One region of the Bradyrhizobium sp. SZCCHNR1015 genome, then DNA from elsewhere that is predicted to be linked to it. Evidence: predicted binding sites of a transcription regulator. Region 1 holds the regulator's gene; each other region holds the start of a gene.
The links. Region 1 encodes PhoB, which activates phosphate uptake and scavenging genes when phosphate is short. Its sites were predicted from a motif close to TGTCATNNANCTGTCAT; they were not measured.
Positions count from the first base shown of each region.

Region 2: a site for PhoB is predicted at 2,374-2,390, ahead of phnF (phosphonate metabolism transcriptional regulator PhnF). Genes of this name have one in related genera too.
Region 3: a site for PhoB is predicted at 2,945-2,961, ahead of QX128_RS22820 (alkaline phosphatase D family protein). Genes of this name have one in related genera too.

Region 1 covers NZ_JAUEYW010000002.1:474,607-479,221, reverse strand. Annotated here, with positions in the region: gene QX128_RS05905 (HoxN/HupN/NixA family nickel/cobalt transporter) at 1-588, opposite strand, end outside; gene QX128_RS05900 (trypsin-like serine protease) at 755-2,071, opposite strand; gene phoB (phosphate regulon transcriptional regulator PhoB) at 2,219-2,926, opposite strand; gene phoU (phosphate signaling complex protein PhoU) at 2,943-3,659, opposite strand; gene pstB (phosphate ABC transporter ATP-binding protein PstB) at 3,690-4,514, opposite strand; gene pstA (phosphate ABC transporter permease PstA) at 4,511-4,615, opposite strand, start outside.
Region 2 covers NZ_JAUEYW010000016.1:216,258-220,872, reverse strand. Annotated here, with positions in the region: gene QX128_RS26670 (ABC transporter ATP-binding protein) at 1-733, shown strand, start outside; gene QX128_RS26665 (phosphodiesterase) at 741-1,580, shown strand; gene phnF (phosphonate metabolism transcriptional regulator PhnF) at 1,611-2,336, opposite strand; gene phnG (phosphonate C-P lyase system protein PhnG) at 2,455-2,910, shown strand; gene phnH (phosphonate C-P lyase system protein PhnH) at 2,910-3,521, shown strand; gene QX128_RS26645 (carbon-phosphorus lyase complex subunit PhnI) at 3,525-4,615, shown strand, end outside.
Region 3 covers NZ_JAUEYW010000013.1:202,226-206,840, forward strand. Annotated here, with positions in the region: gene QX128_RS22810 (Crp/Fnr family transcriptional regulator) at 1-714, opposite strand, end outside; gene QX128_RS22815 (response regulator) at 883-1,257, shown strand; gene QX128_RS22820 (alkaline phosphatase D family protein) at 1,303-2,874, opposite strand; gene QX128_RS22825 (TAXI family TRAP transporter solute-binding subunit) at 3,014-4,360, opposite strand.

The sequences.
Region 1 (4,615 bases):
CATGTGCCAGGCGCGGGACACGACGCGGAGCACCGGCCGCAGCAGACGAATGAGCAGGCCCCGCCCGGCGCTACCGGCGGCATCCATGTCGGAATGGGGGTGGGATGGGCGGCGCCAGAGGTTCACGAACAGCACCAGATTCGCGAAGGCGATCAGCAGCAGGAAGCCTGCGGAGACCGAGGTGCCGATGGTGCCGCCGATCGCACGGATGGCGCTGTCCTCACTCAACAGATCTGCGCCGGCCGCCAGGCTCACCACGATGGTGGCGATGACGACGACGCTGGAATGGCCGAGCGCAAAATAGAGGCCGGCGGCGCGCGGGGCGCGACCGTCCTGCACCAGCTTCCGCACGACGTTGTCGATCGCCGCGATGTGGTCCGCATCGACGGCATGGCGCAGACCGAGCAGCCAGGCCAGCAGCGCGGTGCCGACGATGGCGGGCCGGTCGGCGTAGAGCGCGAAGGCCCAGGCCCAGGCGAGCGCGTTGGCGGCGACCAGCCCGGCGACGAGCGCAACGGTCCTGCCGGGCTGCGACCGCCACCACAACAGCCGCGGGGCACGAGGATGATCAATTGGAACAATCGTCATACTCGGACCATAGCAAGAGGCAGGCCAGTTCGGTAAGGGCCGCGGCAGGCGAAAGCTGCAGGAAAAATCGGCTGCACTTGCCGGATCGCCCGCTCGCTTGGCAACCCGCTATCCAGTCGCGCACAGATCGTGACCAGCGGCGGGACCTCTCTCGTCCCCTCCCCCTTCACCGCGCAGAGGCACTCTGCGCCGCAATCTCGCGCCGCACGACCGCCTCGAACTGGCTGGCGGGCGCGGCGAACATCAGCCGGGTCTCCTCGTGGAACGCCGAGAAGATGCCGACAACGGTCGGCTGCCCGCCGACCTCGGCCAGGATCGGCGAGCCCGAATAGCCGAAATTGGCGAGGCAATGCACCGTCAGCAGCCGGGCATCGCTGGTCATGCCGGCGCTGCAATTGCGCTGGCCGGTCGGCGAATAGCGCCGCTCCTGGCCGTAGCCGATCTCGGAAATGGCGCCAGCCTTGGTCGCAGCCTGCAGTTCCTCCCGCGTCAGCGCCTTGACCGCGACCGGCTTCGAGGGCAGCGCATCCTTCAGCACGATCAGCGCCCAATCGGCGGGCGAGCGGTCGAGCGACCATCTGTCGTGCCGGGTCGGGACGAAGTCCGGCGCCACGATCAGCTTGTCGGCGACCGACGATGCCGCCGGCGTGCCCCTGTTCATGCCGGCCAGGAAGCGGACATTGCCGGGGCTGACCTGCGCGACGCCGTTGAACACGCAATGCGCGGCGGTGAGCACGACGCGCGGCGCGACCAGCGTGCCGGTGCACCAGCCGCCGGTCGAGTATTGCGCGACGGTGACGACGCCGATCGACGACGCCGGCCACGAGGTGGGATCGACGACCTCGCCGATGTGGCGGTCGAGCCCGAGCAGTTGCTCCGGACGCGGAGCGGCGACGCCCGCCTCCGCCGATTCCGGCTTCGGCCGCCAGGCCGCAATGGCGCTCTGGGCCTGGACGCGCTGCGGCTCGGTCAGCTTGACCCTCTGCACGTCGCGGCCGGCCGATCGCACGCCGCTGCGACCCGCCATCACCAGCCAGGCGTAGCCCTGCACGACGTCCTGCTTCACGCCGCGACCGTCGAGCAGCATCAGGCCCAGCATGTATTGCGACTGGGCGAAGCCCTGCGCTGCCGCGCGGCTGAACCAGCGGCCGGCTTCGCCATAATTGCTCGCGACACCTTCGCCGTTGACATAGGCGATGCCGAGATAATGCTGGGCGACGGCGAGGCCCTGATCGGCGGCCTTGCGATACCACGCCAGCGCCTCGGCGGGGTTGCGCGGTTGGCCCCAGCCGAAGGCCTCCATGAAGCCGACGTCGAACTGCGCCCGCGCATCGCCCTTGGCGGCCAGCGGCAGCAGGCGGCGCATCGCCGCGGCGTGCTGTCCGTTTCCCGCCGCGGCGACCGCGTCTTCGAGCTCGGCGGCCGCGGCGCCCGCCGCGCTGCCGAGCAGCACGGCTAGAGATATGATGATGGTCTTGATCAAGGGCGTCCGCTGGGACCGAAACATCGTGACGGGCCACGAAGCAGACACGATCAAGACGGCGGCGGCGTGGCGGAAAGCGGACCGCGATCTCCTCAATCGGGCCCCCTCGCGCCTCACACCTGCTTCATCCTCACGCCCGATCGCCCCTTACACCTGCTCGCTCTTGGCGAAGCGATCATCGAGCGCATAGCCGGCGCCGCGCACGGTGCGGATCGGGTCCTGCTCGCGGCCCGGATTGAGCAGCTTGCGCAGGCGGCCGATATGGACGTCGACCGTGCGCTCGTCGATATAGATGTCGCGGCCCCAGACGCTGTCGAGCAGCTGCTCGCGGCTGAACACGCGGCCGGGATGCTCCAGGAAAAACTCGAGCAGGCGGTATTCGGTCGGGCCGAGATCGATCGGCCGTCCCGAGCGCGCCACGCGGCGCTTCTCGCGGTCGAGCTCGATGTCGCCATAGGACAGCACGGTCGCCAGCCGCTCCGGGCTCGCCCGCCGCAGCAGGCCCTTCACGCGCGCCAGCAGCTCCGGCACCGAGAACGGCTTGACGATGTAGTCGTCGGCGCCGGTCGCGAGGCCGCGCACGCGCTCGCTCTCCTCGCCGCGCGCGGTGAGCATGATGATCGGCAATTGCCGGGTCTCGGACCGCGCCCGCAGGCGGCGGCACAGCTCGATGCCGGACAGGCCCGGCAGCATCCAGTCGAGCACGACGAGATCGGGAACGCGCTCCTTCAGCCGTGTGTCGGCCTCGTCTCCGCGCGCCACCGTCTCGACCTCGTAGCCTTCGGCCTCGAGGTTGTAGCGCAGGAGCGTCGTCAGCGCCTCCTCGTCCTCCACCACCAGAATTCGGGCGCCCATGTCAGAACCGTCTCTCTCAGTTGCCGGGGATCGTCGATGCGAAGCTCGTCATGTCGCCCTTCGGGCGCTTGTCCATGATCTGCTGGCCTTCGATCATATAGAAGACGGTCTCCGCGATGTTGGTCGCGTGATCGCCGATGCGCTCGATGTTCTTGGCGCAGAACATCAGATGGATGCAGAACGAGATGTTGCGCGGATCCTCCATCATGTAGGTCAGGAGTTCGCGGAACAGCGAGGTGCAGATGGCGTCGACCTCCTCGTCGCCCTTCCACACCGTCATCGCCGCCGGCAGGTCGTGCGCGGCATAGGCGTCCAGCACCGTCTTGACCTGCGACTGCACCAGGTCGGTCATGTGCTCGAGCCCGCGGATCAGCTTGAGCGGATGGAAGTCGCTCTCCAGCGCCGCGACGCGCTTGCCGATGTTCTTGGCGAGATCGCCGATGCGCTCCAGATCGGTGGCGACCCGCATCGCACCGACGATCTCGCGCAGGTCGACCGCCATCGGCTGTCGCCGGGCGATGGTAAGAACGGCGCGCTCCTCGATGATGCGCTGCAGCTTGTCGACCTCGGCGTCGGTGGCGACCACCTTCTGGCCGAGTGCGATGTCGCGCCGCACCAGCGCATCGACGGAATCGACGATCAGACGCTCGGCGAGGCCGCCCATTTCCGACACCAGCCGGGTGAGATCCTGCAGATCGCTGTCGAACGCCTTGGCGGTATGTTCACTGGCCATGATGATCTCCTGAAGTCAATGTCGTCGGCGTCAGCCGAACCGGCCGGTGATGTAATCCTGGGTCCGCCGATCGCTCGGCGAGGTGAAGATCTTGCTGGTGTCGTCGAACTCGATCAGCTCGCCGAGATACATGAAGGCGGTCTTGTCGGAGACGCGCGCCGCCTGCTGCATGTTATGCGTCACGATGGCGATCGTATAGTTTTCGGCGAGCTCCTGGATCAGCTCCTCGACCTTGGCGGTCGAGATCGGATCGAGCGCCGAGCACGGCTCGTCGAACAGGATCACCTCCGGCCGGACCGCCACGGTGCGCGCAATGCACAGCCGCTGCTGCTGGCCGCCTGACAGCGACAGGCCCGAAGCGTTGAGCTTGTCCTTGACCTCGTTCCACAACGCGCCGCCGCGCAGTGCCTTCTCGACCCGGTCGTCCATCTCCGACTTGGAGATCTTCTCATAAAGCCGGATGCCGAAGGCGATGTTCTCGTAGATCGTCATCGGGAACGGCGTCGGCTTCTGGAACACCATGCCGACACGGGCACGCAGCAGGTTGAGGTCGAGCTTGGGATCGAGGATGTTGGTGTTGTCCAGCATGAGCTGGCCCACGGCGCGCTGGCCCGGGTAGAGATCGTACATCCGGTTGAAGATGCGCAGCAGCGTCGACTTGCCGCAGCCGGATGGACCGATGAACGCGGTGACGCGGTTGGTCCCCAGCGACAGGTTGATGTTCTTCAGCGCGTGGTGATCGCCGTAATAGAAGTTCAGGTTGCGCGCGGTCACCTTGGCGGGGGCTTCCGGCAAAACCTTGCCGTTCAGCGCGGCGGGATTGGGCTGGCTGACGGATACGGACAGGTCGGTCATTTTGCGTTCCTCTCGGCGCCGAGAATGCGTGCACTGACATTCAGGGCGAGCACGGCCAGAGTGATCAGAAGGGCTCCGCTCCAGGCCAGCTGCTTCCAATA
Region 2 (4,615 bases), on a different contig from region 1:
GATCCGCCGCGTGGCCAAGCCGGAGCGCGCCGCGCGCGTCGCCGAGCTGGTCGCGCTGACCAATCTGGGCGGTCTTGAAGACCGGCGCATCGATCAGCTCTCGGGCGGTCAGCGTCAGCGCGTCGCGCTGGCGCGCGCAGTCGCCATCCGCCCGAGCGTGCTGCTGCTCGACGAGCCGCTCACCGCACTCGATGCCGCCTTGCGGGAGCGCCTGCGCGGCGAGCTCAACGGCCTGTTGCGCACGCTCGGCATCACGGCGATCTACGTCACGCATGATCAGGCTGAAGCCATGGAGCTCGGCGACCGCATCGTCGTGATGCGCAAGGGCGCGATCGCCCAGATCGGGACGCCGCAAGAGGTCTATTTTGCGCCGGCCGATCGTTTCGTCGCGGAGTTCGTCGGCGCGGCCAACATCATCGAGGCGCCGCTCGACGGCGGCCAGCTCGTTCTGCCGGGAGGCCGGCAGCCGATCGCCGATCCCGGTCCGCGCAGCCAAGCGGTGGCGATGGTTCGGCCGGAAACGATCGCGATCGTCGACCCCGCGGCATCGAGCCTGAGCGGCGTCGTCGACAGCGTCCGCTTTGCCGGCGACCGGCAGCGGATCATCGTCCGCGATGCCGCCTCGATCGCACTGACCGTGGACGCGCCGAATACGATCAGGGTCGCTGCGGGCGAGCGGATCGGCCTGCGGATTGCGCCCGAGTCCATTCGTCTGCTGCCGGAGAAGGGTTGATCAGCCGATGACCAAGAGCCCCGTCACCATTGCCCAGATCTCCGACCTGCACATCAAGGCGCCCGGCCGGCTCGCCTACCGCCGCGTCGATACGGCGCGTGCGCTGGCCCGTTGCATCATGGAGCTCAACCGGTTCGCGCCGAAGCTCGATCTGGTGGTGATCTCGGGCGATCTCGCCGATACGCCGTCGCCGGCCGAGTACGATCATCTGAAAGATCTTCTTGCCGGCCTCGAGATTCCATTCGCCGCCGTACCAGGCAATCACGATTCCCGCGAACTGATGCGCGCGGCGTTTCCCGGCGCTGCTCATGAGCAGTCGGCGCCACTGAACCAGCATGTGGAACTGGCCGGTCTCGATCTGCTTCTGCTCGATTCCAGCGTGCCCGGCCATCCGCATGGCGAATTGGACGAGGCGAGTCTACAATGGCTCGATGCCAGGCTGTCCACCTCCAGCGAAAGGCCGGCCCTGCTGTTCCTGCACCACCCGCCATTCACCACCGGCATCTGGCACATGGACCGGCAGAACCTGCGCAATGCCGACGATCTCGCGGCGATCCTCGCGCGCCATCCGCGGGTGCAACTGATCGGATGCGGTCACGTTCATCGCGCGACGCTGACCCGGTTTGCAGGCATTCCCTGCACGATCTGTCCAGCGCCGAACCATGCCGTCGCGCTCGATCTGGCCGAGCTGCGCCCGCCATCCTTCCGGGTCGAGCCGCCGGCCTTTCACCTTCATGCCTGGTTTCCAGGACCGGGATTCGGAACGGTCGTCACCCATCAGGTGCCGATCGGCGATTTCGACGGGCCGCATCCGTTCTTCAATCAGGACGGCTCGCTCATCGACTGAGCGCGCACGGGGGAGTAGCGGACGTCTGGTCTAGCTCTCCACCTCGAACGTCACGCGCTCCGCGGCGAAACGCGAGCGCTTGCTGACGAGCGGCGTCCCGTCGGCATCGACATCGGTGCTGTCGACCACCAGCACCGGACGGCCCAGCGCGAGGTCGAGCCGCGCGGCGTCGCTCGCGTCGGCGATTGCCGCCGTGATCCTGGTCGCGCCGCGGCGATAGTCGCGAATGCCGTAATGGGCGAGCAAGGCGGTCATCGAGCGCACCGACGCGAAGATGTGGCCGGCCTCGGGGAAACGCTCGGCCGACAGCCAGGATGTGCTCGCGCAGATCGGCGTCTTGTCGGCGAGACGCAGCGCCTCGATCCGCACCAATGGTGCGCCCGTCTTCAATCGCAGCTCGCGCGCGAGCTCGCGCGTCGCGGGCTCTTCGGACGCTGCGATCAGCTGTCCACGCGGCTCGCGCCCGCCGGCCCCCACGATCTCGGAGAACCTGGTGCGCGATCTCAGAGGATATGACAGACGAGGCGCTTCGACATAGGTGCCGCTGCCGCGCTCGGCGCGCACGAGGCCGCGCTCCGCCAAGGTCGCGAGCGCGCGACGCACCGTATGACGGTTGACGCGATAGGTTTCGGCGATTTCGGTCTCGCCGGGCAGGCGCGTTCCGGCCGCGAAGCGGCCGTCGGCGATGTCGCGCTCGATGCCGTCGGCCACCCGCCGCCACAGCGCCACGCCCGAATCGGCGCCTTGCATGCTCATCCACGGCTCTCCGCTGTCTGGCCTGAAATCACGCCCATGTCATCAAACAGTCATGGCGCTTCGCTACGAAGTTGTCTATTAACATAGACAACTTCGAGACGGCAAGATCGGGATGACGATGGACGGCGAGACCACGATTCAGGACCGGCGCAGGGCGGCGATGCGGGTATTGGCGCATGCCTCGCATGCGGACATCCGCGCCAGGCTGAATGACCTCGCGGTGCCTGAGTATCGCGATCTTCGTCCGGCGGAGAATGGCCTGGTGATGCTGCGGGGACGGATCGGCGGCGACGGTGCGCCGTTCAATGTCGGCGAGGCGACGGTGTCGCGCGCCGCGGTGCGGCTCGAGAGCGGCGAGGTCGGGTTCGGCTATGTGCTGGGACGCGACGCCGGCAAGGCGCGCCTGATCGCGCTGTGTGACGCGATGATCCAGTCATCAAGCCATGTGCGATCGATCGAGACGCAGGTGGTCGCACCGCTGCAGGCGCAGATGCGTGCATCGCGGGCCCACCGCGCGGAGCAGGCTGCGGCCACGCGTGTCGATTTCTATACGATGGTGCGAGGAGAAGGCTGATGGGTGCCGCCGCTTCCGATCTGCAGCCCGGCTTCGCCGACAATGTGCTGTCCGCGCAATCCACCTTCCGTATCGTCATGGAGGCCATGGCGCGTCCGGGAAGTCTGCGACAGGTCGAGGGCAATGTAGGCCGGCCGTCGTCGTTGATGCCAGGTGCCGCCGCGATCGCGTTGACCCTGTTCGATCACGATACGCCGATCTGGCTTGATGCGCCGCTCGCCGGCACGTCCGAGGTCGGCGCCTGGCTCAAGTTTCATACGGGGGCGCCGATCGTCGCCGACGCGGCGCTCGCCTGCTTTGCGGTCGCGGCGGACCCGGAAACGCTTCCCGATCTGACTTCATTCGCGCTCGGCAGTGCCGAATATCCCGATCGCTCGACGACGCTGGTCCTGCAGGTGCCGAGCTTGTCCAGAGGTCCGGCGTTCGAGCTGCGTGGTCCGGGCATCGACCGGACGACATCGTTCCGTGCGACGGTCGCGCCGACTGACCTGTTCGAGCGGCTGTCGATCAATGAGAGGCTGTTTCCGCGTGGTGTCGACGTCGTGCTGGTCGATGGCTCGTCCATCGTCGCCATCCCGCGAACGACCCGGCTCGTTTCCGCAGGAGAGTGAGGCATGTATGTTGCCGTCAAGGGTGGCGAGCGCGCCATCGAGAACGCGCACCGGCTGCTGGCGCATGAGCGCCGGGGTGATCGCGATGTGCCGGAGCTGTCGCTGGCGCAGGTCTCCGAGCAGTTGGGGCTCGCCGTCGATCGCGTGATGAGCGAAGGCTCGCTGTACGATCGCGAGCTCGCGGCGCTGGCGATCAAGCAGGCGCGCGGTGATCTGATCGAGGCGATCTTTCTGGTGCGCGCCTTTCGCGCAACGCTGCCGCGCTTCGGCGCGAGCGAGCCGGTCGATACCGGCGCAATGCGGGTGCAGCGGCGTGTCTCGTCGACCTTCAAGGACATTCCCGGCGGCCAGGTGCTCGGGCCGACCTTCGACTATACGCATCGGCTGCTCGATCCGCAGTTGGCGGCCGGCGTCGAGCCGGAGCTGCCGGCCCGCGCCGAGGCGCCGAATGCGCCGACGCCGCGCGTCACCGACATTCTCGGACAGGACGGGCTGATCGAGCCGTCGCCGCAAGCCGAGGTTGGCGCGCCGGTCGGCGATCTCACCCGTGATCCCCTGAGCTTTCCCGCCGACCGCGATCTGCGGCTGCAGAACCTGGCCCGTGGCGATGAGGGCTTTCTGCTCGCGCTCGGCTACTCGACCCAGCGCGGCTATGGCCGCAACCATCCCTTTGCCGGCGAGATCCGCTTCGGCGAAGTCGAGGTCGAGTTCTTGGCCGAGGAGGTCGGCTTCGCGGTGCCGCTCGGATCGGTCGAGCTGACCGAATGTCAGATGGTGAACCAGTTCAAGGGCTCGGCGACCGAGCCGCCGTGCTTCACCCGCGGTTATGGCCTCGCCTTCGGGCAGAGCGAGCGCAAGACGATGTCGATGGCCCTGGTCGACCGTGCCCTGCGCGCGCGCGAGCTCGGCGAAGACATGGTTGCACCGGCGCAGGACGAGGAGTTCGTGATGTCGCACTCCGACAATGTGCAGGCGACCGGGTTCGTCGAGCATCTGAAGCTGCCGCATTATGTCGACTTCCAGTCCGAGCTCGGCCTGCTGCGCAAGCTGCGCCAGGAGTTCGCCGAGGCCGATGCCGCTCCCGAATTGAAGGA
Region 3 (4,615 bases), on a different contig from region 1:
CTCGAAATGGGTCTTCACGGCCTCGTTGCACAGGCAGGAACGGCGCTTCAGCGCGTCGAAGTCCCGCACCATGAAGGCGCCGCGGCGGGTTTCGAGAATGCCCTCGGCCCTGAAGGTCTGGACAACCCGGCTGACGTAGCTGCGGCCGACGCCCAGCAGGGTGGCCAGTTGCTCATGCGTCAGCGGCACGATCGGCTCGCCATCGGTGCGGTCCATCGCGGCCACGATCCACTTCGCCGTGCGCTGCTCGATCGAATGGATCGCGTTGCAGGCGGTCGACTGGAACATCTGCGCCAGCATGCAATCGGCGTAGCGCGCGAACACGTGGCGCAGCGTCTTGGATTGCAGCTTGGCGGCCGCCAGGCGGGACAACGGCAGCCGGGCGAACGGGCCGCCGAACTTGACGACGATCCGCGTATAGGCGGGCAGGAAGCCCTCGCTGACGATCCCGCCGACGGCGCCCTCGCGGCCGACCAGGATGGTCTCGACGTCGCGACCGTCCTCATTGGGAACGAGATAGGACGTCAGCGCCGGCCCGCAGGGAAAATGCACGATCTGCACGTCGTCGCCCGGACTGTAGAGCAGCTCGTTCGGCGTTGCCGTGTCCTCGACCAGATTCGGCGAGATCAGCGCGTAGTCAGCCGGACTGAGCCGCCGCAGCAGGTTGTTGTAGGGCCGTTCCCGGCTCAGCGTGGTCACACCCTGGCTCAGCATCGTCATCCCCCGTGCGCAACGCATGTGCGTGATCCGTGCTCCTTGTGTTCACAAGTGCACCGACAGAGGAACTCTGATATGCTGCCTTGGTTCCAGGAACCCGCCAGCGCGCTCGAGAGGAGGCGCCGGCCGCGGGGTCCGTCCCTCCTCCTGGAACCCGCAGATCCCATGACCAGCTCGCAATCAGGCGTGCCCGAGTTCTATCAGCATGTGCTGGTCGTCGAAGACGACCCCATCATTGCGCTCGGATTGGAAGACACGATCACCGACCTCGGCGTTCCCGACATCAGGATCGCAGCCGACGTCGCCACCGCGCTCGCCATGATCGCCGAGCGTGTCCCGCAATTCGCACTCCTCGATGTCGGCCTGGTCCGCGAGAAGAGCTTTGCGATTGCCGAGCGGCTGGCGGCGCTCGGCATTCCCTTCGCATTCTCGACCGGTTATGGCGCCGACCGCGTGCCGGCCGCATTCGCCGACCGGCCGCGGCTGCCGAAGCCGTGCCCGACCGAGGCGCTGGAGGCCGTGCTGCGGCGACGCGATTAGTTGCCGTCGCAGCACGCGATCGTGTTGCCGCCGAGCAACAAGACCTCAGCCGAGCTTCGGATCGAGCGTGGTCGACCACAGCGCGACGTCGGCGCGATCCCGCAGGGTCACGGTCATCTGGCCCGTTGCGCCTTCGATCTTGACGTGGCCGAAGAACTGCATCCCGGCCGATGGCGGCAGGTTCTGCTTGTCGAGGCCGGGCGCCTTGATGAAGCGCACCTCGGGGCCGAAGGTGTTGTCGAGCTCGTTCGGACCGAACGTGCCGGCATGCAACGGACCGGAGACGAACTCCCAGAACGGCTCGAAGTCCTGGAACTGCGCCTTGTTCGGATCGTAATAATGCGCGGCCGCGTAGTGCACGTCCGCCGTCAGCCACACCGTGTTCTGGATCGGCGCCGTCTTGATGAAGCGCAGGATCTCGGCAATCTCGAGCTCGCGGCCGCGCGCCGGGCCGTCACCCTGGGCGATGGCTTCCGAGCCCTTCTTGTTGGCCGCGTCGTCATAGACGATGATGCTGAGCGGCATGTCGGAGGCGATCACCTTCCAGGTCGCGCGCGAATTGAGCAGCGCCTGCTTCAGCCAGCGCATCTGCTCCGGCCCGATGAAGTAGGACGCCGGGCCATATTTGTCCTCGAGATTGGGACCGTTGGCGCCGCGGTAGCTGCGCTCGTCGAGCACGAACACGTCGAGATGCGGACCGTAGTTGATGGTGCGATAGACGCGGCCCGGCTCGATGATGCTCTCGCGCATCGGATACATCTCGTGGAAGGCGCGCGCCGCGCGGGCCGCGAGCAGCTGGATGTTGCGCTCCTTGTAGCTCGCCGGCAGCTCCTTGGAAGCCGACCAGTTGTTGGTGACCTCATGATCGTCCCACTGCACGAAGATCGGCACCTCGGCATTGAAGGCGCGAACGTTCTCGTCGAGGAAATTGTATTTGTGGGCGGCTCGGAATTCGTCGAGCGTCTCGGCGACCTTGGCCTTCTCTTCCACGGTGAGGTTCTTCCACACCTTGTTGTCCGGCAGCTTTACCTCGGACTTGATCGGGCCGTCGGCATAGATGGTGTCGCCGGAATGCAGGAAGAAATCCGGGCGGTGCTTCTTCATCGTCGCAAAGGTGAACATGCCGCCATCATCGGGATTGATGCCCCAGCCCTGCCCCGCCACATCCCCGCCCCAGACGAACGAGACGTCGCGCTTGTTGCCGGGCGCGGTGCGGAAGCGGCCGGCCACGGCCTCGCTTTCGACCGCGGTATGCGACAGGTCGCGGAACTTGACGCGGTAGAAGATGTCCTGGCCGCTCGGCAGGCCTTCGATCAGCATCTTGGCCGTGAAGTCGCTCTCCGGAAGCGCGGCGATCGGTGGCAGCGCCCGCGCGTCCTTGAACGATTCGGTGGTCGCCACCTCGACCAGCATCTGCGACGGCCGATCGGCACGCGCCCAGACCACGCCGCCATCCATGCCGACGTCGCCGGACTGCACGCCATGCGTGATCTGCGGCCGGTCGGCGGCGCGGCTCAGATAGGGCATCGCCAGCGTCGTGACGCCGGCTGCGGCGGCCGTCGACAGGAAGCGGCGGCGGGACAGGGCTGTGTGCGGTCGAGGAATGCGAAGCGTCATGCGGATCTCCTGGTCGGATCGCGCGCGGGAGCAGGCGCGAGTCACGGCCCGGCAGACCTAGGAAAGATTGATGACGCTGGAATTACAATCGCGCCCCGGCCGCCGCGTGACACGGCCGCAGCGCAAGCGTGGTCCGACCTCAGGTGCCGGCGGCACGCAACTGCGCGCCGGTTCGCTGCAGATTGGCGGGCATGCTCATCAGGATGAGCTTGCGATCGGCCACCGCGTTGTGGAACTGCTCGAGCGCGATGTTGAACGCGGTCAACGCAGCGTGCTCGATCGCACCGTCCTCGAAGAAGGTCAGCGTGTTGCGCAGGATCTCGTCGGCCTCGCTCTGCAATTGGTCGAGCTCCTCGGTCGAATCGCTCCTGCGCGCGATGGTGATCATCTCCAGCAGACGATCGCGCAGCGAGGTGTTGATGGTGCGTTCGTCGCGCTTGAGATAGCCGGCGAACCACGCACCGGCCGAACCCATCGCCGAAAGCGCCATCAGGCTCCACCAGATGTAGTCGCTGTAGCGGTCGAGGAAGGTCTTCTCCTCGCCGTCGACGAACGCCGCCGCGCCGGGATGAGCGGGGATCGCCGCGTCCTTGTCGGTGTCCGGCGTCTCGATCTTGGCGGCAAGCGGAAATTCCGACAGCAATTGCTGGCGCACCGAGAACAGCTGATGCGTGAACGTCGAGACCGTCGAGTCGGTGAGGCCCTTGCGTGCCACGATGTGGTGATTGAAGCTGATCGTCTTCACTTCATCTTCGGGGCGATCGGGCGCCCCGCCGAACGCGCCGGCCGGAATCTCGGTGGCCTCGTATTCGGGATGGTTCTGTGCGATGGCTGCGGCGGAATCGATGGCCAGGAACGTCGGAGGCCCGCTTTCCTTTGTGGCGGCGGCGATCGCATCCGCCGTGATCTTGCTGTTGATGGGACCGGCCGCCAGATAGACATCGGCCCTCTGGCTTCGGACCGCTTCGGCGGCCTCGGTGATCGGGAATTGGACGATCTCGACCTTGCTGGGGTCGACGCCATATTGGCGCAGGATGACCTTCAGCAGGTTCGCGTTCGCCGGCGTCCGGCCGATGATGCCGACTTTGTGGCCCGCGAGCTGCGAGATCTTCGTGATCTTGGCGCCACCTTTGCGGCTCTTGCCCTTGCCGGACGAGGGCACCCAGAGGATGACGACGTTCTTGCGCAGCGTCGCCACCGCCTGTGCGTTCTTTGGGACCTCGAGGTCACCCCGCACGATCGCAAGATCCACCTTGGCGGCGGCCAGCGCCTGCGCGCTCTCGGCGGCGCCCTCGGTCGGAACCGGCCGCAGCCTGACGGAGGCGTGCGACTGGGAAAAGGCCTGGGTCAGGGCCTGGACGACCTTCAGGTCGTCGCTGTTGGGCGGACCGACCGCGATCTTGAGCACCACGGGACGCATCGCAAAATAGTAGGCACCCGTCAAAGCGCCGACGACCGCAAGGATCCCGGCGATGACGATGAACACGGCAGGGCGCATCCGTGAGCGCTGCGCTGGCGTGGTCTGAGCATCTACCAGATTCTGTCCTCCGGTGGTCCTGGGCCCGGGCGATGCCACAGGCGGCTTCGTCTGGCCACGTCGTCCCTCGATAGAGCTGAACTGTAGCAAATTTCTTGTCCGCCCGGGGTGACATCTGCGTCATGGTTACCATCGCACCAGCCACCGGGGGATCGGGACAGGTCCGAGCCCCTCCGGCAACGGCCTGTGACAAGGCTCTGATCG